DNA from 3 places in the Micromonospora sp. NPDC050417 genome. Region 1 is predicted to be linked to each of the others. Evidence: riboswitches for the same ligand, from Rfam matches in the RefSeq annotation. Region 1 holds a riboswitch; each other region holds the start of a gene.

Region 1 (7,883 bases):
AGGTCCGCGCCGACCTCGTACCCGTGCACATGCACCCGGTCCGCGACATCGCTGGTGACGGTGATCCTGACCTGCTGGTTCTTCTTCGCGTCCACCCGGCCCGGTTGCGGCTGGGACCGCCCTCCGGTGATGGTGATGGCCACCTCGACCGGAGCACCCGGGTCCGCCGGCGCCTCGCTCGACCCACAGCCGGCGACGGTCAGCAGGATCACACCGGTCAGCGCGACCAGCGCACGGCGGCGGCCGATAGAGGGCAACATCGACATCTCCCCTGACAGGCCGGTCCGAGACGTTGGGAAGCGACTGTAGCGTCTTGCCGGGCACAGCGGAAGCCACCATGATGGGCCGATGCGATCGACCCGGATGGTTACCGTCCACGCGGCATGCCGCCTGCTCGCCGTCGCTCTCGGCGCCGCGGTCGCGCTCGTCGTGGCCGGGTCTCCGGCCTCCGCGCATGGGCAACTGGCGATCTCCGACCCGGTCGCCGGTGCCACTGTCTCCCAACCGAAGCAGACGCTGGAGCTCTACTTCACCGAGGCGCCCGCGACGAACGCGTACTTCACCGTGACCGCGCCGAGCGGCGTACGGGTCGACGCCGGTTGGCGACCCGGCCCGGAGAAACGACTCGACCGCCCGGTGACCGAACTCTTCCTGGTCAACGGGAAGTGGGAGCCACGTCTGTACCACACCGGCTACGCCGCGTTGGTGCAGGTGGCGCACTGGCCGGAGAAGGGCGAGTACACCGCGAGCTACCTCTCCGTCGCCTCGGACCGGGAACCCGTACGTGGCACGGTGAAGTTCACCTACTCCGGTACGCCCACCGCCGCGCCGCAGGGCTGGACCCCGCCGACCAACGCGGCCGACCCGGCGCTGCTGGCTGCCGCCGAGAACCCGGATCCACCATCCTCGGCGAACCCCGGCAGCACCACCAGCACCCACACCACCGCGCCGGCCCCGCCACCCACCGACAACGCCAGTGGCGCCACCGGCGACAGTGGAGTGACGGTCTGGTTGCTGCCGGTGTTGTTGCTGGTCGCGGTGGCGGCAATGGTCTTCCTGGTGATTCGGCCGAAACGGGGTGCGCGAATCAACACCGGTCCGGCGAACCGCCGTCGTCCGGCCACCTCCGCCGCCGCCCGACGAGCGGCGGCAGCGCGAAAGTCAGTCGCCAATCAGTCGGCACGGAACACGCAGCCGTCCCGCAAACGCGGCGGCAACCGCTGACACGACAATCCCCGACACCGTCATTACCCGCGGTGCGCACCGCTATGGAATACACGGGTGATAACCGAAAGTCGTTGCCTCATAACGCTTTTCATACGGGTCGGGGCGTGCACAAGGGGTCGATGTACGCGGTACGATTCTTCGCGGTCAACGCCAAACGGCGCCAACCGGTGCCGGCGGGACCGTCGCCTAATCGTCCATGGACGAACCGGGGAACCGAGTACCCGGGGTGAATCCGCGAAAGCGGTAGGGATCACTTCCATCCCGAACCCGTCAGCTAACCCGGTCGGCGACCAACGGAAGGATCCTGCATGACGGCACCCCTCCGCCGATGGTTCACCCCTGCCCTGGCTCTGGCCACCACCGTGCTCATGGTGGCCCCGTTCACCGCCTCGGCGCAGGCCGCGCCTGCCACGCCAACGGCGCCAGCCGAATCCGACGGCCAGTTGCTGAGCGAGGTCCTGGAGCAGACCGGCCGCCGCTTTCTCGACGCCAAGGCCGCGCTCGACGCGTCGAAGAAGCGCCAGGGGGTCCTCGCCGCCGAACTCCAGAAGGCCGAGGCCCAGATCGAGGAACTGACCCCACAGGTCACCGAGATCGCCACCCGTACCTACCGGACCGGAAAACTCGGCGCGGTCTCGGCACTGCTCAACAGCGCGTCACCGGACTCGTTCCTCCAACGGGCGGTCGCGCTCGACGAGATGAACACGGTCAACGACCAGAAACTCCACGAGCTCAACGCCGCCCGCGAACTGGCCGACCGTGCCAAGGCCCTGGCCGATGCCGAGGTCAAGGAGCAGGAGAAGCAGCAGGCCGTGATCAGCCGACAGAAGTCGGACGCCGAGAAGGCGTTCGCCCTGGTCGGCGGCAAGAAGCTCACCAACGGCATGGTCAGCGCCACCTCCGCGGTGGCCGCGCCGGCACCGCGTACGGCCAGCGGTGGTTGGCCGAAGGAGTCGTGCAACAAGGACGACCCGACCACCAGCGGCTGCATCACCCCACGCACGCTGCACGCGTACAACGAGGTGAAGAAGGCCGGCTTCAACCTCTTCGTCGGCTGTCACCGCAACGGCGGGCCGTTCGAGCACCCCAAGGGCCGGGCCTGCGACTGGTCGCTGCTCAAGAGCGGCTTCGCCCCCGCGAGCACCAACGCGCAGAGGTTGTACGGCAACAACCTGACCGCGTTCCTGGTCCGTAACGCGGATCGCCTCGGCATCCTCTACGTGATCTGGTACAGGCAGATCTGGTTCCCGGCGACCGGCTGGCAGTCGTACAGCGGTGAGAGTGACCACACCGACCACGTACACATGTCCATGCTCTGATCCCACCTCGGTCGACGCACGACACCAGGCCCCCGCCCAGCCAGCAGGCTGGGGACGGGGGCCTGAGCCGTTTCGCCGGTGACGGCGGTCACCGAAAACCCAGCGATCAGCGCCAATGGGCCGACGGGTGAGTACCGGACTTACCCGACGGCCGGGCTGATTCCGCCGCCAGCGAGCCAAGATGACACGTCATCCTGGCCAGTACCATGGTCGCGTGGCAACGACCAGGGACCGATGGCTCGATGAGCGGGAGCAGCGTGCCTGGCGTTCGTTCATCACCATGCAGATGGAGCTGCACAACCGGCTCGGCCGCCAACTACTCGCCGACGCCGGCCTCTCCGAGACCGACTACGCCGTCCTGGTCCACCTCAGCGAAGCGCCCGAGGGGCGGCTACGGATCTTCCAACTTCGGGGGCACCTGGAGTGGGAGAAGACCCGGTTGACCCACCACCTGGGGCGGATGGCCCGGCGCGGGCTGGTCGAGCGGGAACCCTGCTTGACCGACCCACGGGGCGCGTTCATCCGGATCACCGAGGCCGGCCGGGAGGCCATCATCTCGGCGGCGCCCAAACACGTCGCGAACGTCCGACGCTGGGTGATCGACGTGCTGACCCCGGAGCAGTTGGACGTACTCGCCGAGATCTCGGACAAGGTGCGCGCCGGTTTCCACCAGGACCCCTGCCCCCCGGCAAAGGCCGAGCCGTGCGACGCGGAGCCGGCCGACTGCCCAACCGACGCCGCCTCGCAAGACGCCTAGCCCGGACCCGGCCGGGGACAGCCGGGGCACCGGTCAGGCGCGGTTGAGCACCCAGGTCAGGCCGCCCGCGTCCTTCGGGGTCAGGGTCAGCGTGTTCCCGCCGCACTGGTAACGCCCGGCACCGAGCAGCGGCTGGATGTCGACCACGTCGGCGCTACGGGTGGCGCCGTCGCCGACGTACTCGGCAATCCGGACGTTGTCGAAGAGCTTCGCCGGCGCCGGCTCGGTCAGCTCGACGGTGACCCGGGTGTCGCCCCACCGCAGCGGTGGGATCGGAGCCCAGTCGCCGGACGTGCCGCCGGGCCCCCCGGTGCTCACCGTGCCGTTGGCCTGCCCCGCGTAGCTGAACCGGCCGGCGACCTTGGCATCGCCGAGCTGCGCGTTGAAGGTCACCGGACGCATCCCGGCGAAGTCCACCGTCGCCACACCGGTCGGACCGACCTTCACCAGGACGCCGTCCCCGCCGCTGATGCTCGCGCTGGCCAGGGCTCCGCCGGTCTGCCCGGCGGCGGAGGTGGTCCGCCAGTCACCGGTGACACAGGTCGCCACCGGACCGGCGGACGGCGGGGACGCACCCGCACTGCCGGTCGGTGCCGCGCTGCCCGTAGCGACGCTCGGGCTCGGGGTGGCCATACCCACCACCGACCCCTCGCCACAGCCGGCTACCGCCAGGCCGAGCCCGGCCAGCGTCGCGACCGTCGCTATCGCCGATGTACGCATCGATCCTCCTCCGAGTCGGGGCGACGGGGTTCGTACCCCCGCCGGGACGGGCGGCATGGGAAATCCGCCCACCTGTCCTGCTACCCCGAACCGGACATCGACCAAACCGAGGGTCGACGCCAGCGAAGATCAAAAGCCGGGCTCAGGTCCCGGCCGGGTACGTCTCCAGCTCGCCCGGCTCGACGTTCGCCGGCAGCTCGTGCAGGGCGGTGGTCTGGTCGCACCAGATGAACCCGTCGTACCGTTCGGCCAGCCGGGTCGGTACGTAGTTACCCCACTCCTCGAACGACGGGTCGTAGACCACCCCGATGGCCCGGTGCTCGGCCAGTTCGTTCAGCCAGCCCGGCCGGTCCCCGTGGGCGAGTACGAGCAGCGCCCGTTCCGGCAACATGCGGTGCAGCCGCTCCTCGATCGAGCCGGGCCGGGCCGGCGGCACGGTCATGATCTCCGCTGGCGCACCCCAGCGCGGGGCGGCGACCACGGTGCCCTGGTAGCCGCCGAAGCCGATCAGGGCCACCGCCTCGGCTCCGTGCCGCTCGCGGGCGAGCTGACCAATGTTGACCATGCCGGCGTCGGCCATGTCGGTGGCTCGTGCGTCACCGATGTGCGTGTTGTGCGCCCACACCACCGCCCGGGTGTCCGGACCGTACCGGTCCAGCAGTCGGTCCAGGGTGTCCGCCATGTGGATGTCGCGGATGTTCCAGGACTGCGGCCCGCCCGCCACCATGGCCCGGTAGTACCGTTCCGCCCCGGCCACCACCTCGGCGTTCTGCCAGGCCGCGAACCGATCGGCCCCGCCTGTCGGCGCTCCACCCGCCGCCGCCCCGCCGGTGCTGGCGCCGGCACGGATCGCGCCGAGCAGCCGGACCACCTCGTCCTCGCAACTCGCCGAGACGAACCTGCTGGCCAGCCCGTACTCCTCGACCTGGTGCCCGTACGGCTCGAAACACCGGTACGCCTCGCGCGCGGCGGCCAACGCCTCCTGGTCGTCGTCACCCAGATAGTCGAAGATCGCCTGCATCGACTCCCAGAGGGAGTAGACGTCGAGCCCGTGGAAACCGACCCGGTCCGACTCCGGCCGTTCCAGGTTCCAGGCGCGCAGCCACCGGCAGAACCGGGCCACCTCCGCGTTCGCCCACATCCAGGTCGGCCAACGCTCGAACCGCTCCAGTGCGAGCTGCGGGTCGACGTCGCCACCGGGAGCGGAGATCACCGACTGGTGCACCCGGTCACAGTCCGGCCAGTCGCCCTCGACCGCGACGAAGTTGAACCCGCACTCGGCGATGAGCCGGCGGGTCAACTGCTCACGCAGCCGGTAGTAGTCGTACCCTCCATGGCTCGCCTCGCCGAGCATCACCACCCGGGCCCGACCGGCCAACCTCAGCAACGGATCGAAGTCGCCCGGTCCCCCGAGCCGGTGCACCTGCATGCCCCGGGCTACCCGGCCGATCGGGTGTGAAACCGCGCCGATCCGGCCACCGACCCTCCCCGGACATCCCGGGCCCGACCGGAGCGGCCCGACGGTGACTCCTCCCGAACGGTGGGCGCCGAGAGCAGTCCCGGCTGGGCGCCGTGCGGGCCACCCGCCGCCCACGCCCTTCGGACCCGCCCCGCAGCCGCTCCGAGAAGCACCGCGACGACCAGGAGCAGGAGGTAGCCGGCGCTCCGAACACCATGCCAGTGCAGCTCGCCGTACCGGTCGAGCAGGAACCCACTGAAGCAGAGAAAGCCGAGCAGGCCAACCACGAGACTCGCCCGTAGACCGGGTACGACAAGGGCGAAACCGGCGACCGCCACCATGACCACCAGGAGCCGGGCCAACGGTGCGGAGGCGGGGAAGAGCGCGGCAGCCAGACAGGTCGCGGCGACGACGAGCGCCGCTCCACCGCCGATCCGAATGCCGAACGGTGCCGGCGGGACCCCGGGACGACCCGTCCGGCCACCACGCTCCAGGCCCATCGCCGCTCCTTCCGTTTCCCCCCGGGCCACCGCGCACGGCGGCCCCGAAGGACGAGTCAAGCGCAGGAGTACGCCCTGGTGGCAGCCGCCTTGACGAGGGCCTTACGCCGGCCGTCCCGATCTCTACGGGACCTTGACGGCCGGCGTACCGCACTGGTCTGCCCGGTGCTGGGTCAGCCCGGTGCGACGGGCTGGAGGAGGCGGAACAGGGTGAGCCACTGCTCCGGCCAGACGTACCCGACCGGGGTGTCGGCGGCCAGCCGGATCGCCCGGAACGCCCCGTCCAACCGGGCCCGGGGATAGTGCCGGCGCAACGACCCGTAGAGCGAACCGCCCTCGCCCCGGAAGCCGAGTTCGACCAGCTCGCGGTAGTCGGGCAGCAGTGCCGGTGGCAGCAGCGGCTCGGCCCGCCGCTCCAGGCGCAGGATGCCGGCATCGACCCGGGGAACCGGACGGAACGCCGACCGGTGCACCCGTCCGCCCAGCCGCCACCGGGTGGACGGCCAGGTCAGTACGGTAAGCCGACTCCACCGGCCGTAGTCGCCGGTGCGCTTGCGCGCGTATTCCAGTTGGGTGAGCAGCGTCGCCGAGGTGAGCGACCGGGCTCCCAGGCACCACTCGACCGCCCCGGCGGTCAACGCCCACGGGATGTTCGCCACCACGGCGAACGGCTCCGCCGGTGCCCGCGCGGCGAGGAAGTCCCCGACCCGGCAGGTGACGTTGCCGAGCGGGGCACAGGCGTCGGCGAGCGCCCCGGCCATCTCCGGGTCGATCTCGTACGCGATCACCCGCCCGCACCGCGCGGCCAGCGCCCGGGTCAGCGCCCCCCGCCCGGCGCCGGCCTCGACGACCAGGTCCTCCGGGCGCAGTCCAGCGGTACGCACGATCCGCTCGATCGCCTCGGCGTCGTGCAAGAAATTCTGGGAGAGTACGCGACGGGACCGGTCGCGCTCGGTTTTCCTGATGGGTCCGGGAAATCCATTGACGGGTTGGCGAGGTGCCACAGCCGGTGTCCTTGTCTGCCACGCCGGTGGATACCGGTCGGCGATCCGGACAGGCAACACGAGTCGGGGCCTGTCCGAGCGGGATCTGGACTCGGGTGGCCCTGGACGTGCGCGGCGGACGCGGCGCGCGTAACGACGATCAGACGTACGACGATCAGCCGGCGGTGGGCGCGTCCTGGCAGGCCAGGGCGGTACGCCGGACTCGCGGACGGGACGCCAACAACGGGCCCCACGCGGCCGACGAGGCGGCCACGTTGATCAGGGCGTGCGTCATGATGCACATGGCGGTGAGGCTAACCAGGGGCAGCGAGGCGAACAACCGATTTCCACCGGTCCGCCGCCCACGCCGCACCCACAAGCCCACGCCACACCCACAACGCCGGCTGTGTAGCCGCCGCCCACCGAACCTCAGCCGGGCGGCCACGTGCGCAACCGTCAGCCGGGCAGGCGGACGGTACGCCCCTGCCGGCGGGCCGCCTCGGCGGCGTCGAGTACGGCCACCACCTCGCGGCCGAACCGGACGTCGCACTGGTGGTCCCGGGCTCCTGAGTCGATCGCCTCGGTGAGCTGGTCCAACGCCAGAGAGAGGGCCTGCACGGCGGTGCCGTCGCCGCGCGGCACGCTCTCGATGCCGTTCTCGCCGTAGAAGACGAAATCGAACGCCCGGGCCGCCGGCGACGCGTTCAGGGTCAGCGAGAGGGTGCTGGTGGCGCCACCGACGTGCGACAACAGCAGGTGCACGGTGTCCCGGGGGCCGTCCATGGCGGCCACCTGGGTCACCCGGCCGAGCACCGGCACGATGATCGACAGGGCGTGCGGTCCGATGTCCCAGAGCCCGCCCCGCTCCCGTCGCCAGGGCGAGGCGCCGTACGGGTTACCCGGCTCGAAGATCGAGGC
Region 2 (7,883 bases), on a different contig from region 1:
ACGCGCTCGGTCTGATCGGCTACTACATGGCCACCAACGTGTTCCGGCTGATGCCGAAGGAAGGACCGATGGTCAAGGTCTACGACAGCCTGGTGCTGCCGGTGACCAAGGCCGCCGAGCAGTTGGTCCGGCCGCCGTTCGGGCAGTCGGTCTTCGCTGTCGCCCGGGTGCCCGGCACGCCGTAGGGCTGACCGGAGCGCAGCGGCCGACACCGACGCCAGCAGGTACCCGTCCCCGGTGTCGGCCGCTCACTCGTCACTGTTTCCCGCTCAGCCCTTGACCTGGAACGTCGGCCGGATCACGGCCCGGGCCAGAGTGTGGAAGGTGAGGTTGAAGCCGACGTAGGCCGGGCTGACGTCCGGCGTGAGGTCGAGCTTCTCCACATCCAGGGCGTGCACCGCGAAGAGATACCGGTGCGGATGGTCGCCGGCCGGCGGCGCGGCCCCACCGTACGCCTGGGTGCCGTAGTCGTTGCGTACCGCGAACGCCCCACCCTCGGCGGTCCCGGCCTTGCCCGCGCCCCGGGGCAACTGGGTGACCGACGCCGGGATGTTGACCAGGACCCAGTGCCAGAACCCGCTGGTGGTGGGCGCGTCGGGGTCGTAGCAGGTGACCACGAAGCTGCGGGTCTCCGCCGGGAATCCGGACCAGGTCAATTGGGGCGACTGGTCGTTGCCGCCGACGCTGGTGTGCGCGAACTCCGCGTCCAACGGCTCGCCGTCACGCACGTCGTCGCTCGTCACGGTGAACGCCGGTACCTGCGGCAGCAGGTCGTACGGATCCGGCGGAATCGGTCGGTCGAGGCTCATCAGGAAGTCCTTCCAGAGATCGGGTGACTCGGAGTCTTTCTACCCTGTCCCGGCCGACCTACCGCTGCCGGTGGGTGAAAGATGGCCCGCCGGGCGTACCGGCCACGTGCCAGCCTGACAGGAGCAGAACCCGGCCGCCCGAGAACCGGATCCGACGGCTTCGAAGAACGGTCGGCCGAGGAATTAGGGAGGCCATTCACGGTGCCCCGAACCCGTGACAGCCGCAGCCAATTGTCGACGTCATTCTCGACAGCCACCACAGACGTGTACCGGTCTTTCCTGGACGACGCCACGGTGAGCCTGTCGGTCCACGGCGTCGCGCGGGGAAGGTCGCGGCTCCTCCACCCGGCCCTGTTCTCGACCGGCAGCCTGCACCCGGCGACCCGGAGTCCGGCAGCCGCCGGCGTCAGGAACGATTCGCCGCCGGGTCTGGATGGGGCCTGGCGGCGCACGGACCGGGCCGATCGGACGACACCGGGCGGCACGGTCGGCCGAGAGCACGGGGAAAACCGGCCGAATTGCTTCCAGCCAGTGTTCAGCCGAGGTCGAGCGTGCGCGGGCGGAGCCGGTGGATTCGCAAATGCGACATCCATTGCCTCGCGTAGGCAAGGAGGCACGGCCACCGCAGCAAAACCACTCACCGAGGCAACAAATACTTTCCGTGATCATGAAACGAGAGTCATGGATTGGTCGCGACAGCGGCATGGGTCACGGTTTTTGCAGGCCAAGTGGGGTTGGCAGGAGCAGATGCGGCCCAGTAACGTCAGCCCGTCTGGTCCGGCCATTAGTCACCGCGGGTGACACCGGAACGGACCCGCTGAGTCGTAATTGTTACGAGCCGGGGACCCACAGTAGTCATGGGGTGAATCCGCGAACCATTGGTTCGTGGTAGGGCGAGCTTCCCGCCCGAACCCGTCAGCTAACCCGGTAGGCGGTATCGGAAGGAGAACATGCTCCGTGCAGCGCAGTATCTGCCGTGGCCCCTCCCTCGGCCACGTCCCCCGACACCTGCCCTGGTCCGCCCGCACCGACACGCGGCCCACCACGCTGGATCACTAGGGCGCAGGCGTACGACCGTCGACGCGAGCAACGCGCACGGTCGGTGACGCGAGTACGCGCGTGACCGGTAGGTGATACGGAAACGTACGGCATTCATTTGTCGTGCTCTGTTATCCGGTAACGCATTCCACCGCATCTGTGGTGGCGGATCAACACATCCTGATCCGGCCCACCGGGCTGGCGGCTACTGCCGCCGGACCCTTTGCGCGCACTCGTCACGCGATTGGCCCCGGCAGAGACACAACGCCATCCCGAAACATGTGCCCCCGATCGCAGATCGGCACATCTGCGGAGGAAATTCAAATGAAGCATCGTCAGCAACTGCGACTGCGTCGCATCGTGACCGCCAGCCCATACCGGGCCAGCGTCGTCTCCGCCGCGGTCCTCGCGGTGGGCCTCACCACCGGCATCCTGCTCGCCCAGAGCCACGGACCGGTCCAGGCGGAGAACCCGTCGACGGTCGCCGTCGCCGAGAAGATCGGCGGCCAGGCCGCCGGCGAGATCGCCCCCGCCCCGGAAACCCCGGCACCAACCGCGACCTCGGCGACGCCCAGCGCCGCGCCGTCGACCCCGCCGGCCACCACCAAGGCCCCGGCCAAGCCGGCCAAGAAGGCGCCGCCCGCGTCGAAGGTGCTCGACTACGAGTACGAGGCGCAGATCAACGGTTGGTACTGCGGGCCGGCGGCCACCCGGATCGCCCTGACCGCCCGCGACCGGTCACCGAGCCAGGACGAGGTGGCTGCCGCTCTGGGAACCACCGGAAACGGCACCAACTCGGCCGACGACACCACCCGTGGCCTGAACCAGCTCGCCAAGACCGACTTCTACCGGAGCACCTTCATCCCCGGCGCGCCGTCCCCGGCCCAGATGGACCAGCTCCAGGCTGACGTCGTACACGCGATCAGCAACGGGTACGCGGTCGTGGCGAACATCGTCGGCTCGGCAACGGACACCGACGGCGGCTGGCACGCGTACGACGGGGGTCACTACCTGACCGTGGTCGGCTACCGCGACAACGGTCGGACCGTCCAGATCGCCGACCCGGCGTTCGTCAACGGGGTCAGCTCCTACTGGATGACCACCATTGACCTGGCCAACTGGATGGCCACCCGGGGCTACTCAGCCTGACCCGCCCTCCCCTCGGCCCAGGGCGTCGACCGGTTCCGGTCGGCGCCCTGGGCCATCCGTACCAGCAGGCCGGTGAGCGCGTTGCCACAACCATCCACGGATGCGTGCGTTGACACTGTCGTGACCACGGCCCACGCCGACCAGGCGAAGACAGACGAGTCGGTCACCGTGCGCCGGTGCGCCGAACGGAGGGTTCAGGTGTTGGCTATGCCACGTCAGGTGTCAGCTCCATGAGCCGCGTCGACGAGCCGCTGACCCGGGCCGGGATCTGGGAGGCCGCCGCGATGACCATCGCCCAGCACGAGGACCGGGGCACCTCCTACGCCCCCGGCACCTGCGCCTGCTGCACCCCGGACGGCTGCGCCCAACTGGCCTGGGCGATCGAGGTACGGGCCGGTCGTGAGCCGGACTATCCGCTCGCCGCGCCCGTGCCGCCGGATCTGAAGTCGCTGGGATGAGAAGTACGCACGGCGCGGACCAAACCGCCTATGCCTCGACCGCGAGCTTCGCGAACTCGTCCGCGGCGCCGTTGAACAGGAAATCCGTGGTCTGGGTCAGGGCGATGGCGACCAGCCCCTGGTGGGGGTCGTTGAACCAGGAGGTGCCGTAGCCACCGTCCCAGCCGTACCGGCCCGGCACGGGGGAGACGTCGTCGGGCTCGACCGCGACCGCCATGCCCAGGCCCCAACCGCGACCGGCGAGCAGGACCCCGCCGCCGGCAATCTGCTCCCGGGTCAGGTGGTTGGAGGTCATCAGCTCCACCGACTCCGCCGACAGCAGTCGCTCACCCTGGTGCACACCCTTGTGCAGCAGCAACCGGGCAAAGGTCAGGAAGTCGTCGGCGGTCGACAGCAGCCCACCGGAGCCGGAGGGGAAAGCCGGCGGGCTGGCCCACTCGCTCGGGGCGGAGAGCGTACGCCGTTCCAGCTTGCCGGTCTGGAAGTCGGTCGCGTAGTGGCTGGGCAGCCGACGGGTGTAGGCGGCCGGCAGCCAGAATCCGGTCTCGGTCATGCCGAGCGGATCGAAGATCCGGGCCCGAAAGAAATCCCCCAGTGACTGGCCGGCGGCCCGCCCGACCAGCACACCCAGCACCAACGAGCCGACGTTGTACTGCCAGCGCGCACCCGGCTGACACATCAGCGGCAGGGTGCCGAACCGCTTGATCCACTCATCCGGCTCGTGCGGCGTACGCGGATCGGGATGTCCCAACACCAGGTTCAGCTCGTGGGCCGCCTTGATGATCGGAAACGGCGGGTCGAAGCTCGGTTCGAGGATGGCACCGAACCCCATGCGGAAGGTCAGCAGATCCTCGACCGTGATCGGACGCTCGGCCGGCACGGTCTCGTCGAGCGGGCCGTCGATCCGCTTGAGCACCCGACGTCCGGCCAGCTCCGGCAGGAGCCGGTCCACCGGCTCGTCCAGGCTCAGCCGACCATCCTCGATCAGCATCATCGTCGCGGCGGCGAGGACCGGTTTGGTCAGCGACGCGATCCGGAAGATGGTGTCGCGACACATCGGCCCGCCGTCGTCGAAGGCGGTGAAGCCGATCGTGTCGACCCGGACGTCATCTTCCTTGGCCAGGACCGTGACCAGACCAGGCAGCTCACCCCGGTCGACCCGGGCGGCCATCGCGTCGTGCAGCCGGTCGACCCCGGCCTGCGTCAGTTCGCGTGTCATCCTCGCAACCTCCGATACGTACGGTCCCGGCGATGGGTCGAACCGTGGTTCGACAGATCGACATGCACTGTGGCTCATTCTTGCCCCCCACACCGACAGTCAGCACGTCTGACACATCTGTCGACCGTGTCGATGGAGCTCACCGTGACGAACCAGCCCGACCCCGCCGAGTAACCGACGGGGAGGCGTTCGGTCTCGTCGTACCCGGGCGGAATCATGGCGGTGTTCGCAACGTTGAAGGCCACGGCCGGCTCGACGTGCTGCCAGCAGACACCTTGAGCGACTGATCAAGGTCGGGACTAGGATTGTTTGTCCGAGAAACTACCGACAGAGACGGCACACGACGGTGACGGAGTCCGCGCCCCGACGCGCCGAGGGCGGCCCCTCCAGTCGATGGCAATTCATGCGGGAGCCGGGTACGCCACGACACCCGGTCAGTCTCGGTGAACTGCTCCGTGAGACACGGCGGCGCACCGGTCTCACCCAGGAAGAGCTCTGCCTCCGCTCCGGCCTCGGTGTGCGTACGGTCGGTGACCTCGAACGCGACCGCATCACCCGGCCCCACCGGCGGACCGTCGACGCCCTGGTGAACGCCCTGAACCTGCAGGGCACGGAGCGCGAGGCGTTCCGCGCCGCGGCCCGTCGCACTCAGGGACCGCCGCCCCGCCCCGCTTCACCCGGCCGCGTCATCGCCTGGAGCCTCCCGCCTGACCTCGGCGACTTCACGGGGCGCCACACCGAGTGGGACCGGTTGTCCGACTATGTCGGCGGCTCCGAAGACGGTACGCGCCGGAGCACTCGTCCAGTTGTCGTCTACGGTCCGCCGGGTGCGGGCAAGACCTGTTTCGCGGTCCACGCCGGTCACCGTCTCGCCGAGCGGTTCCCGGACGGCCAGATCTTCGTGGACCTGCACGGGCTCGCTCCGCAGCGGCGGGACTGCAACGAGGTGCTGGGCCTGCTGCTGCGCAATCTCGACGTGCCGGAGGCGCAACTGCCCCCCTCGGCTGAGCAGCGCACCGCACTGTTCCGGGCGTTGACCCGGGACCAGGCGATGCTCTTTGTACTCGACAACGCCGCGGACGAGGCGCAGGTACGGCCGCTGCTGACCGACAGCGAACGGTCGATGGTCGTCGTCACCAGCCGACGTACGCTGGCTGGCCTGGACGCCGGTTGCCGGATCTCGGTCGGAAGTCTCGACCTGTCGGAATCAATCATGCTGCTGGGCCTCATCGCCGGCCCCAACCGCGTGGCAGCCCAGCGAAGCGAGGCGGCCGAGGTCGCCCGGCTCTGCGGTTACCTGCCGCTCACGCTGCGGATCGCCGGCAACCGGTTGGCCGTCCGCCCGCAGTGGTCGGTAGGCGACCTCGCCAGGCGCCTCGCCGACGACCGCTGCCGACTGTCCCGGCTGGTCGCCGGTGACCTCGCGGTACGTCCCGTCCTGGAGATGTCCTACCGACAGCTGAGTCTCACCGCCCAGCGCCTGTTCCGACGGTTGGCCCTGGCCCCCGGCGGAATCGCGTCGGTGGCGGTGGCGGCGATGCTCATGGAGTCGGACCAGAACAACGCGGAACTGGTGCTTGAGGAACTCGTCGACGCCAGCATGATCACCTCGGCCTGGTCGGCGTCCCGCTACCAGCTGCACGATCCGCTGCGCCTGCTTGCCCAGGAGATGCTCTACGCACAGGAGCCGGTGCACATCATCGCCCGACTGGCCGCGCAGTTGGCCGGGCCGGGACTCAGCTCGGCGGCGACACTCTTTCACCTGTTACTTTTTCCCTTGCCTGCGTCGTCGGACCAGTTCGGCGCATAAGCGGTTCGGCCGGGGTTCGCTACCCGTCATTCAGCGGCGAGAGATGCTCGGTCAGCTGGTGAGGGTCCGGAACTTTTACTGGTCACTGTTTCGCCCGCGACCCGTTGAGTGATGACCCCGACGCGGCGGAAACTGGCGGAATTGGCGGCAGATTCGGCGGATTCGCCAGTTCCGAGGGGGATCTCGCCTGGGCGGCTCCCACCAAAGGACGTTGCATGGACAGGGACGTCGTTTCGGGGCCCCGATCGCTCGTCGTCGCCCCCACCGGTGGGCGCCGGTGGGTGGTAACGGGGGCGGCGCAAGCCGAAGAAGTCTGCCCGGGGGGGCATATCCATGAATATCGCTGACGATTCGCCGTACGCCGGCACCTCGGAGGATGCCGCTCCACTCCGGCTCGCCGTCGTTTCGGGCAACCCGATCATCCGCAGTGGCCTCGCGCACGTGCTCGCCGACGCGCCGGGGGTGACGGTCCGGTACGACGTCGACTCCGTCACCGCGTTGCCGCTCCACGACGACCCGCCCGCGCTGGTCGTCCTCGACCTGTACGGACACCGCAGTGCACGACTCGGCGCGAGCTTCTGGGCGCTGCTGCCTCGGGGCAGTCGCGCCATCGCCCTGTGCCGGCCGGAGGACCCGCCGAACCTGCCAGTCGCCATACAGGGCGGCACACACGCCTTCCTGACCAGGGAATCCGACACCAAGGAGTTGCTGCTCGCGGTCGAGACGACCCGTCAGGGCGGCCTGCACGTCTGCGCCGTCCTCCTCGGACATCTGGTCAAACAGACCGCGCCCGAACCGACCGGCCGGCTGCCCCAACTCGCCAGCCGCGAGATCGAGACCCTGCAGTGGGTCGCCAAGGGCCTGACCCATGGGCAGATAAGTCGGCGGATGGGGCTCACCGAGTCGACGGTCAGCACCTACGTCAAGCGGATCCGCACCAAACTAAACGCCGGCAACAAGGCCGAGCTCACCCGCCGGGCAATCGAACTGGGGTACGTCACGGCGGGCTGACCGGGCCACGGGGCGACCGCCGCGACAGCCTGCCAGGGCTCAACTCGCCCCGTCGAACGGCCGTACCTCGCCCTCGACCTGCCGTCCGAACGGGTCACGCAGGATGACCCGCCCCGTGCCGGCCAGGGCCGAGTCGGTGGGCAACGGTGTGACCCTGCCGGCGGGCAGATCGATCCAGAAAAGGCTCCCTTCCTCGTTCCGGACGACGCCGACGGGTGCGGGATTGCCGAACCGGTCGCTCAGCTCCACCGACGCGCTGCTTCCCGGCCCGAGCCGAATCACGTTCCGGACGACAGTGTCGAGCTCGGCGTCCGTCCACCGGGCGCCGGTCGCGTCCGCGAACTCGGCCATGGTCCGGGCCTCGACGACGCCACCGTAGAACGCGCGAT
Region 3 (7,883 bases), on a different contig from region 1:
CGTGAGTCGGCGACGCTGCGGGCGCTGGGGCTTTCCCGGCGGCAACTCGGGCGGATGCTGCTCGCCGAGGCGGGGCTGATCGCGCTGGTCGGGGCCCTGGCCGGGATCGTCCTCGGGGTGGGCGTCGGCTGGACCGCCGCACTCGGACTGATCCACAGCTACGGGCACGGGCTGCCGGTCGTACCAGTGGCTCAGCTCGTCCTCTGCGTGGCTCTGGCCGGCGGCGCGGCGCTCCTGGCCGGGCTGCTTCCCGCCCGGCGGGCGACCCGGACGCCGATCGTGGCGGCGATGAGCGTGGAGGGGTGAACCGCCGCCCATCCCCCGACCCGAACCAATCACACACATTGCGATGTCGGCATATGTTGGGTCGCGCGGGCACCGGCGGCGGAGGGTGTGGGCGTGGGCGCGGGTCATGACCACGGCGCGCAGGCGATGCGCGCGGGCGAGCGGCACCGGGGACGGCTCTGGTCCGCCCTCGGACTGCTCGTCGTCTTCACCGTGGTCGAGGCGGTCACGGCGCTCGCCACCGGCTCGCTCGCGCTGCTCTCCGACGCCGGTCACATGTTCACCGACGTACTCGGGATCGGGATGGCGCTCGCCGCGATCACCGCGACCCGGCGTGCCACCGACGACCCGCAGCGGACCTTCGGCCTCTACCGGCTGGAGGTGCTGGCCGCGCTGGCCAACGCGGTGCTGCTCTTCGGCGTCGCGATCTACGTGCTGGTCGAGGCGGCGCTGCGGTTCGGTGCCGCGCGTCCGCCGACCGTGCTGGCCGGGCCGATGCTGGTGGTGGCGGTCCTCGGGCTGCTGGCCAACCTGGTCGCCTTCGGGCTGTTGCGGGCCGGTGCGCGGGAGAGCATCAACCTGCGCGGCGCCTACCTGGAGGCGCTCGGGGACCTGCTCGGCTCGGCCGGGGTGATCGTCGCCGCCCTGGTGATCGCGAACACCGGCTGGTGGTGGGCCGATCCGGTGGTCGCGGTGGCGATCGGCCTGTTCATCCTGCCCCGCACCGGGCGGCTGGCGCGGGCCGCGGTCCGGATTCTGGTGCAGGCCGCACCGGAGCACCTGGACGTGCCGACGGTGGCTGCCCGGCTCTGTGCCGTACCCGGGGTCGCCAACGTGCACGACCTGCATGTCTGGACGCTCACCTCGGGCATGGAGGTCGCCTCGGCCCATCTCACGCTCTCCCCCGGCGCCGAGGTCGGCGCGGTGCTGGCCGCCGCGCGCGGGGCGCTGCACGACGACTTCGACATCGCCCACGCCACCCTCCAGGTCGAGCCCGGCAGCGCGACCGAGAACTGCGGCCCGGCCGATTGGTAGGGGCCACTGACCGGGCACGGTCCTTACGAGACGCCGAAACATGACCACTCTTCGCTTACCTGGCCCTTAAATTTTGTCCCCCGACCGGGTAAAAGTTTCTAGTTATATCCGACATATCACTTCGAGTTGCGGCGTCCGTCGGCCGCGCCAACACTGTCCGTGCTGGACATGCCGGTAGGCTCGGCTCCGGTCTCCGCCGGGCGGCGCCCTCCGGCGCCTGCGGTGACCGTCGCCTAATCGCACGTGCGAGCCGGGGAACCATCGCGTCATTGGGGTGCATCCGCGTCAGCGGTAGGGATCTTCCGTCCCGAACCCGTCAGCTAACCCGGTCGGCGGCTGACGGAAGGACGTGTACCGAATGCCATTCCTGGCGCCCGTACGACCACGACCACGTGCCGCACGGTTCGCGACCCTGACCGCGATCGCGATCATCCTCACCGTGCTGGCCACCCCCCTCACCCCCACCAGCGCACTCGCCGCCGCCCCGGGCACGCTCGCCGCCGCCCCGGGCGACACCGACGACGAGGGCGGCAGCGCCAGCCTCCGCGAACAACTCGACATCGCGGCCAAGGGCTATCTCGACGCCCAGGCAACGCTGGACAACTCCACCAAACGGCAACAACAGCTCGCCGCCCACCTGGTCACCCTGGAGGCCGAGCTGGTCACCCGGACCCAGACCGTCGCCGAACTCGCCGGCATGGCGTACCGCACCGGCCGACTGGGGCCGCTGACGGCCCTGCTCAACAGCGACTCGCCGGACGGCTTCCTGGACCGGGCGTCGTCGCTCGGCACGGTGGCCGCCAACGAGGACCGCCAGCTCCGAAACCTGATCGAGGTCCGCGACCAGGAACAGCGGGCCAAGGCGGCGATCGAGAACGAGATCCGGGAACAACGCAAGCAGCTCGACATCATGGCCAAGCGCAAGCAACAGGCCGAACGGGCGCTCGCCCAGGCAGGCAGTGGCGGCGCCAGCGCCGGCGTCACCGCCAGCACCACCTCCGCCACGGCGAAGCCGGCGCCACGCAACGCCGACGGTTCCTGGCCGAAGGAGTCGTGCAGCGCGAACGACCCGACCACCACGGGCTGCATCACCCCGCGCACCCTCAACGCGATGAACCAGGCCAAGGCGGCCGGCTTCACCCGCTTTGTCTCCTGCTTCCGCAGCGGCGGGTCGGGCGAGCACCCCAAGGGGCGGGCCTGTGACTTCGCGGCGGAGAAGGGCGGCTTCGGCGGGATCGCCACCGGCGGCGACAAGACGTACGGCAACAACCTGGCGGCGTACTTCGTCGAGAACGCCAGCCGCCTCGGCGTGCTGTACGTGATCTGGTTCAGACAGATCTGGCTACCGGGCAGTGGCTGGAAGGCGTACAACGGCGGCGGTGACCCCTCCAGCGACCACACCAACCACGTCCACCTCTCCGTGAACTGACGCCCTCCCCCTCCCCGCCCCGGTCACCAACGTCTGTGGGCATTGCATCCGGATCGGCGGGGAGGGGAGGGCGTCAGTGTTGGGCGTTCCAGAAGCCGATCAGGGTGGCGGTCCACCAGCCGAGTTGGGAGACGGTGGCCGCGCCGGCGGCGGGGAGCAGGCGGGACCAGGGCACCGGGCCGTCGCCGACGGCCGTGAGTCGGTCACTGACCCGACCGAGGAACAGGCCGTTGATCCCGACCACGAGCACGGCGACCAGCTTGATCTGCACCAGCGCCGACGAGGTGTCCGGACGCAGGGCCGCGCCGCTGACCACCAGCCCCACCAGGCCCAGCCAGATGAGCAGGTGCGTGCCCCGTGCCGTGGTCAGTACCGTCCCGATCCGTTCTTGACGTAGCAGCCAGCGCAGGCTGAACCAGTCCACCGTGAGCACCGCCCCGAAGCCCACGACCAGACAGGTCAGATGGCAGAAGAGAGCCACCATCCGCCATCCTGGGCTGAGCGTGAGGTGGGGTGCGGCGAGCACGACGGCCACCCAGCCGACGCTCATCGCGAGGACCGCCCCGGCGAGCACGTTGCGCCCGGCGGGCCGGCGGTGGCCTCCACGCCAACCGGCCGCCGGTGCGGTGGACGGTCCGCCGCCGGTCGAGGTCGCGGACCGGTCGCGGACCGAGGCGGGGATCGACGACCAGGGGCGATTGACCGGAACCGCGGTCCGATCCGATGGAGCCGAGGCGGCTGGCCAGTAGCGTTCGGTGGGAACCTTCGCGGGGGCACGGTCGGCGGGGGTCCGCCGGCCGCTCGCGGGGTCGGCGGAACCACCGGGGTACGGAGCGCCAAAGTGACGGCCGGTGGTCTGGAGGTCAGACATCCGAGCCCACCGGTCCGGTACCCAGCATGGTGACTCTCCTCCGGTCGTCTCGGCGCCGCTCAGTTGCGGAGCGGACCAGCGGTCCCTCCTCATAAGGAGACTCCCCGGAGGCCAGGGGGTAACAGAAAACCTGGCGTGATCTTGTCTACGTTGGTCCGGTCCGCCCACCGTGCGGCCCGGCGTCCGGCCGCGCCGACGTGCGGCCATTGATCGGATAACACTTTCATGGCTGGCTCGTGTGGCAACTTCGGACCGATTGTGAATGGCCTGCGGGAATACCGATTGAACGATTGTCGAAGCAGGCAGAATTGCGTGCTCTGCGAGCCGGCCCCCGCGACTGATCCCACAACGGGTGGCAGAGAGCGCTCTTTCGCTAGCACACGGTAACCCGGTAGGCGAGGCTCCCCACCTCGCCTACCGGTGTCGTGAGAGCGCTCTCTCAAAGTTAGCCCTCCCGGTCGGGCACTGTCAACAGAGATCCCCCACCGAACCACCACTCCCGCAAAGAAGATGGCAAGACATTGACAGCCGCCACCATCTCTGATGCTCTGACGCAACGCCCCCTTAATGTGCGCGAAACCTCCGCGCACCGACCCGTCCCCGACCGGAGGCACCATGAACCTGTCCCTCCGCCACGTCGTACCCGACGACGGCGGCCATCCGGACACCCGGCCGCGACCGGCCCAGAAGACGCTGCGCCGCCGAGTGCTGGCAAGCGCCGCGACGGTGGCGCTCGTGGTCGGCGGGCTCACCTTCGCCGTACCCGGTGGTGCCGGCGCCGACCCGCTCGGTGCCGGCAGCTACGCCACCACCCGGCCCGCCGGCGCGGCCCCGCCCTCGGGCTGTGCCGACCTCTCCACCAACCCCCGGCGGTACGTCACCGCCAACGCCCCGGCCGGCGCCGTCCCCACCAACGACTGGTGGTCCTCGCTGCTCTTCAAGCGCCTCGACTGCGCCTACTCCGAGCCACTGCACGCCCACCCGGCCTCGTACGACCCCGTCGCCGGCGGACTCGGCGTCTCCTACACCACCACCGCCGGCATCTCCGGCTCACCGACCGGCCCCGGCGAATACCACTACACCTACAGCGCCGACTTCACCCTCGGCGTCACCGGACTGAACTCACCCGACGTCAAGGTGGACGGCTGGAGCGACTGGACCGTCACGCCGTACTGGTCGGACGGGACCCGGACCCTGAAGACGACCATCGGGCACGGGCTGCCCTTCGTCTACGCCCAGGTCACCGGCGGCAACGCCCAGCTCAGCCTGACCAGTGCACCGACCGTCTGGTCCAACACCGCCGGGCGGCTCGGCTTCACCGTACGGGGACACGACTACGTCGCGTACGCGCCGACCGGGGCGACCTGGACGGTCAGCGGCAACACCGTCACCTCCACCCTGGCCGGGCGGGGCTACTTCTCCGTCGCGGTCCTGCCGACCACCCCGAGCAGCCCCGCAGCCGACCGGACCGCCCTGCTCGCCAGCTACGGCCAGTACGCGCACGCGCACGTCACCGGCACCCGCGTCTCCTGGGGCTTCAACCCGTCGACCAGCATGGTGACCGCCACGTACGCCTTCACCACCACCGCCCGCGAGGGCAGCACCAGCGGCACCGTCGTCTCGCTCTACCCGCACCACTGGAAGAACCTCGGCGGCGGCACCCCGATCGGACAGACCTACATCTCCCCCCGGGGACCGATGAAAACACTGGTCGGCGCGGCCTCGTTCAGCACGAACATCCGCTACCAGGGGGTGCTGCCCGAGATTCCCGCGGTCGCCACCTCCAGCGGCGCCGACCTCGCCACCCTCGGCGGCTACCTCGACCAGGTCGCCACCGGTGACCCGCTCGCCGGCTTCGGCAACGACACCTACTGGACCGGCAAGGGACTCGGCCGGGCCGCCCGGCTCGCCGAGATCGCCGACCAACTCGGCCGGACCGCCCAGCGGGACCTGCTGCTGAACGCCATCCGGAACCGGCTCACCGACTGGTTCACCGCCACCCCGGGCAAGACCGCCCGGGTGTTCCACTACGACCAGGCGTGGGGCACGCTGGTCGGCTATCCCGCCTCGTACGGCTCCGACCTGGAACTCAACGACCACCACTTCCACTACGGCTACTACATCGCCGCCGCCGCCACGCTCGCCAAGTTCGACCCGACCTGGGCCACCACCAGCCAGTACGGCGGCATGGTCAACCTGCTGATCCGGGACGCGAACAGCCCCGACCGCAACGACCCGATGTTCCCGTTCCTGCGTGACTTCGACATCTTCGCCGGACACGACTGGGCCTCCGGGCACGGTTCGTTCATGGCCGGCAACAACCAGGAGTCCTCCTCCGAGGGAATGAACTTCGCCTCGGCCCTGATCCAGTGGGGGCTCGCCACCGGCAACACCGCCGTACGCGACGCCGGGCTGTTCATCTACACCACGCAGGCGCAGGCGATCCAGGAGTACTGGTTCGACTCCTCCGACAGCAACTTCCCGGCCGCCTTCGCCCACCGTACGGTCGGCATGGTCTGGGGCGACGGTGGCGCGTACGCCACCTGGTTCAGTGGTGAGCCGGAGATGATCCAGGGCATCAACATGCTCCCGATCACCGGCGGCTCGAACTACCTCGGCTACAAGCCGGCGTACGTCACCACCAACTGGAACGAACTGGTCACCAACAACGGGGGCCCGCCGACGGTCTGGCAGGACGTGCTCTGGTCGTTCCGGGCGTACGCGGACGGCGACGCCGCGCTCGCGAGCTTCCGGGCCAACCCGACGTACCCAATCGAGGAGGGCGAGAGCCGGGCGCACACGTTCCACTGGCTGCGCAACCTCGCCGCCCTCGGCCAGGTCGACACCACGGTCACCGCGAACACCCCGCTCTACGCCGTCTACACCAAGAACGGCGTACGGACGTACGTGGCGTCGAACATCACCCGCAACCCGATGACGGTGACCTTCTCCGACGGCCGCACGCTGACCGTGGCCGCCGGCAAGACCGCCACCACCGGCGCCTTCACCTGGAGCGGCGGCAACGCCAACGGCGGCATCGGCAACCCCACCGCCACCCCGACCGTCTCCCCCACGGTCAGTCCCACGCCGACGGCCACCCCGACGCCGACACCCACGGCCACACCGACCCCGACGCCGACCGGTCCGGTGGTCCGGTCGAACCTGCTCTACGTCCGCTCCGCCGGGGCGCTCTCCGGTGCCGCTGGCACCGGTGCGACCACCACCACGATCACCGCCGCCAACGGCAACTGGGACGGCACCCCGCACAACCCGGTGATACACACCGTCTGCGGGCTGACCGGCCCGTACAACTCGGGTGCGACCGCGTTCACGCTGCACGTCGACGCGGGCGGCGCGGTCGGTGCCGGAATCCAGGCGAGGGTCTCGTACGACTTCACCGGGTCCGGCAACTACAGCCGGGTGGAGACGTACCACTACTTCGCCACCGACCCGGTCGTCGGCACCGAGACGTACACCCAGGCGACCGGGGTGAAGACCGCCACCGGTGGCTTCGCGGCGCTGGCGAACGGCTGCGTGAAACTGGAGGTCTGGAACGCGATCGGCAACGCGGCGACGACCGTACGGGTCAACGCGACCGCCGCCGAAGGCCGCCAGTCGACCGTCACCGTCCCGTTCACGATCACCTGACCGGCTGATCTTATCCACGGGTGAGGAGGTGGGGCCCGTCCCCCGGACACGCGCGACGTGTCCGGGGGCGGGCCCCACCGCTGTGCCCGACCCCTGCCGGCCGACAATGGCGGCTGTGACCGTCGCCCGTTCGCTGCTGTTGTTCCTGCTCGCCGCCGTCGCCGAGATCGGCGGAGCGTGGCTGGTCTGGCAGGGCGTACGCGAACACCGGGGACTGCTGTTCGTCGCCGCCGGGATGCTGGCACTGGCCGGGTACGGCTTCGTCGCCGCCTTCCAACCGGACCCGAACTTCGGCCGGGTGCTGGCCGCGTACGGCGGATTCTTCGTCGCCGGGTCACTGGCCTGGGCTGTTGTCGTCGACAGGTTCCGCCCGGACCGCTACGACCTCACCGGTGCCGCCGTCTGCCTGATCGGCGTCGCCATCATCATGTACGCCCCCCGCGGCTGAGGGGTAAGGAAGGGCCCCTTGTTATCGCTTTTTGTATAACAAGGGGCCCTTCCTAACGCCGGTAGGCGTAGCGCGGTGGGCGTAGCGGTGGGCGTGCGTCGTGGCTAGTCGCGTGGCTCCGGGACCAGGTAGGTCCACGTTTCGACGGTACGGAAACCCAGTGACTC

Evidence for each region. A riboswitch is a leader RNA that binds a small molecule or an ion and turns the genes downstream of it on or off. The one in region 1 is predicted to bind cyclic di-AMP.
Region 2: linked by a shared signal. The riboswitch ahead of ACIBF5_RS02910 (C39 family peptidase) and the one ahead of ACIBF5_RS20410 (coiled-coil domain-containing protein) in region 1 are both predicted to bind cyclic di-AMP.
Region 3: linked by a shared signal. The riboswitch ahead of ACIBF5_RS25600 (hypothetical protein) and the one ahead of ACIBF5_RS20410 (coiled-coil domain-containing protein) in region 1 are both predicted to bind cyclic di-AMP.

Annotation. Positions count from the first base shown of each region.
Region 1 is NZ_JBITIH010000015.1:130,388-138,270, forward strand. Features, by position in the region: gene ACIBF5_RS20400 (hypothetical protein) at 1-260, opposite strand, end outside; gene ACIBF5_RS20405 (copper resistance protein CopC) at 349-1,224, shown strand; cyclic di-AMP (ydaO/yuaA leader) riboswitch at 1,401-1,532, shown strand; gene ACIBF5_RS20410 (coiled-coil domain-containing protein) at 1,536-2,546, shown strand; gene ACIBF5_RS20415 (MarR family winged helix-turn-helix transcriptional regulator) at 2,761-3,303, shown strand; gene ACIBF5_RS20420 (hypothetical protein) at 3,337-4,023, opposite strand; gene ACIBF5_RS20425 (erythromycin esterase family protein) at 4,166-5,452, opposite strand; gene ACIBF5_RS20430 (hypothetical protein) at 5,461-5,982, opposite strand; gene erm (ErmE/ErmH/ErmO/ErmR family 23S rRNA (adenine(2058)-N(6))-methyltransferase) at 6,156-6,947, opposite strand; gene ACIBF5_RS20440 (hypothetical protein) at 7,141-7,269, opposite strand; gene ACIBF5_RS20445 (Gfo/Idh/MocA family protein) at 7,422-7,883, opposite strand, start outside.
Region 2 is NZ_JBITIH010000002.1:67,469-75,351, forward strand. Features, by position in the region: gene ACIBF5_RS02900 (class I SAM-dependent methyltransferase) at 1-185, shown strand, start outside; gene ACIBF5_RS02905 (YbhB/YbcL family Raf kinase inhibitor-like protein) at 270-809, opposite strand; cyclic di-AMP (ydaO/yuaA leader) riboswitch at 1,615-1,758, shown strand; gene ACIBF5_RS02910 (C39 family peptidase) at 2,172-2,996, shown strand; gene ACIBF5_RS02915 (hypothetical protein) at 2,984-3,163, opposite strand; gene ACIBF5_RS02920 (hypothetical protein) at 3,227-3,454, shown strand; gene ACIBF5_RS02925 (serine hydrolase domain-containing protein) at 3,483-4,673, opposite strand; gene ACIBF5_RS02930 (helix-turn-helix domain-containing protein) at 5,020-6,483, shown strand; gene ACIBF5_RS02935 (response regulator transcription factor) at 6,817-7,494, shown strand; gene ACIBF5_RS02940 (hypothetical protein) at 7,534-7,883, opposite strand, start outside.
Region 3 is NZ_JBITIH010000022.1:49,195-57,077, forward strand. Features, by position in the region: gene ACIBF5_RS25590 (ABC transporter permease) at 1-306, shown strand, start outside; gene ACIBF5_RS25595 (cation diffusion facilitator family transporter) at 400-1,320, shown strand; cyclic di-AMP (ydaO/yuaA leader) riboswitch at 1,541-1,671, shown strand; gene ACIBF5_RS25600 (hypothetical protein) at 1,679-2,749, shown strand; gene ACIBF5_RS25605 (hypothetical protein) at 2,823-3,620, opposite strand; gene ACIBF5_RS25610 (glycosyl hydrolase) at 4,236-7,268, shown strand; gene ACIBF5_RS25615 (YnfA family protein) at 7,384-7,716, shown strand; gene ACIBF5_RS25620 (GNAT family N-acetyltransferase) at 7,821-7,883, opposite strand, start outside.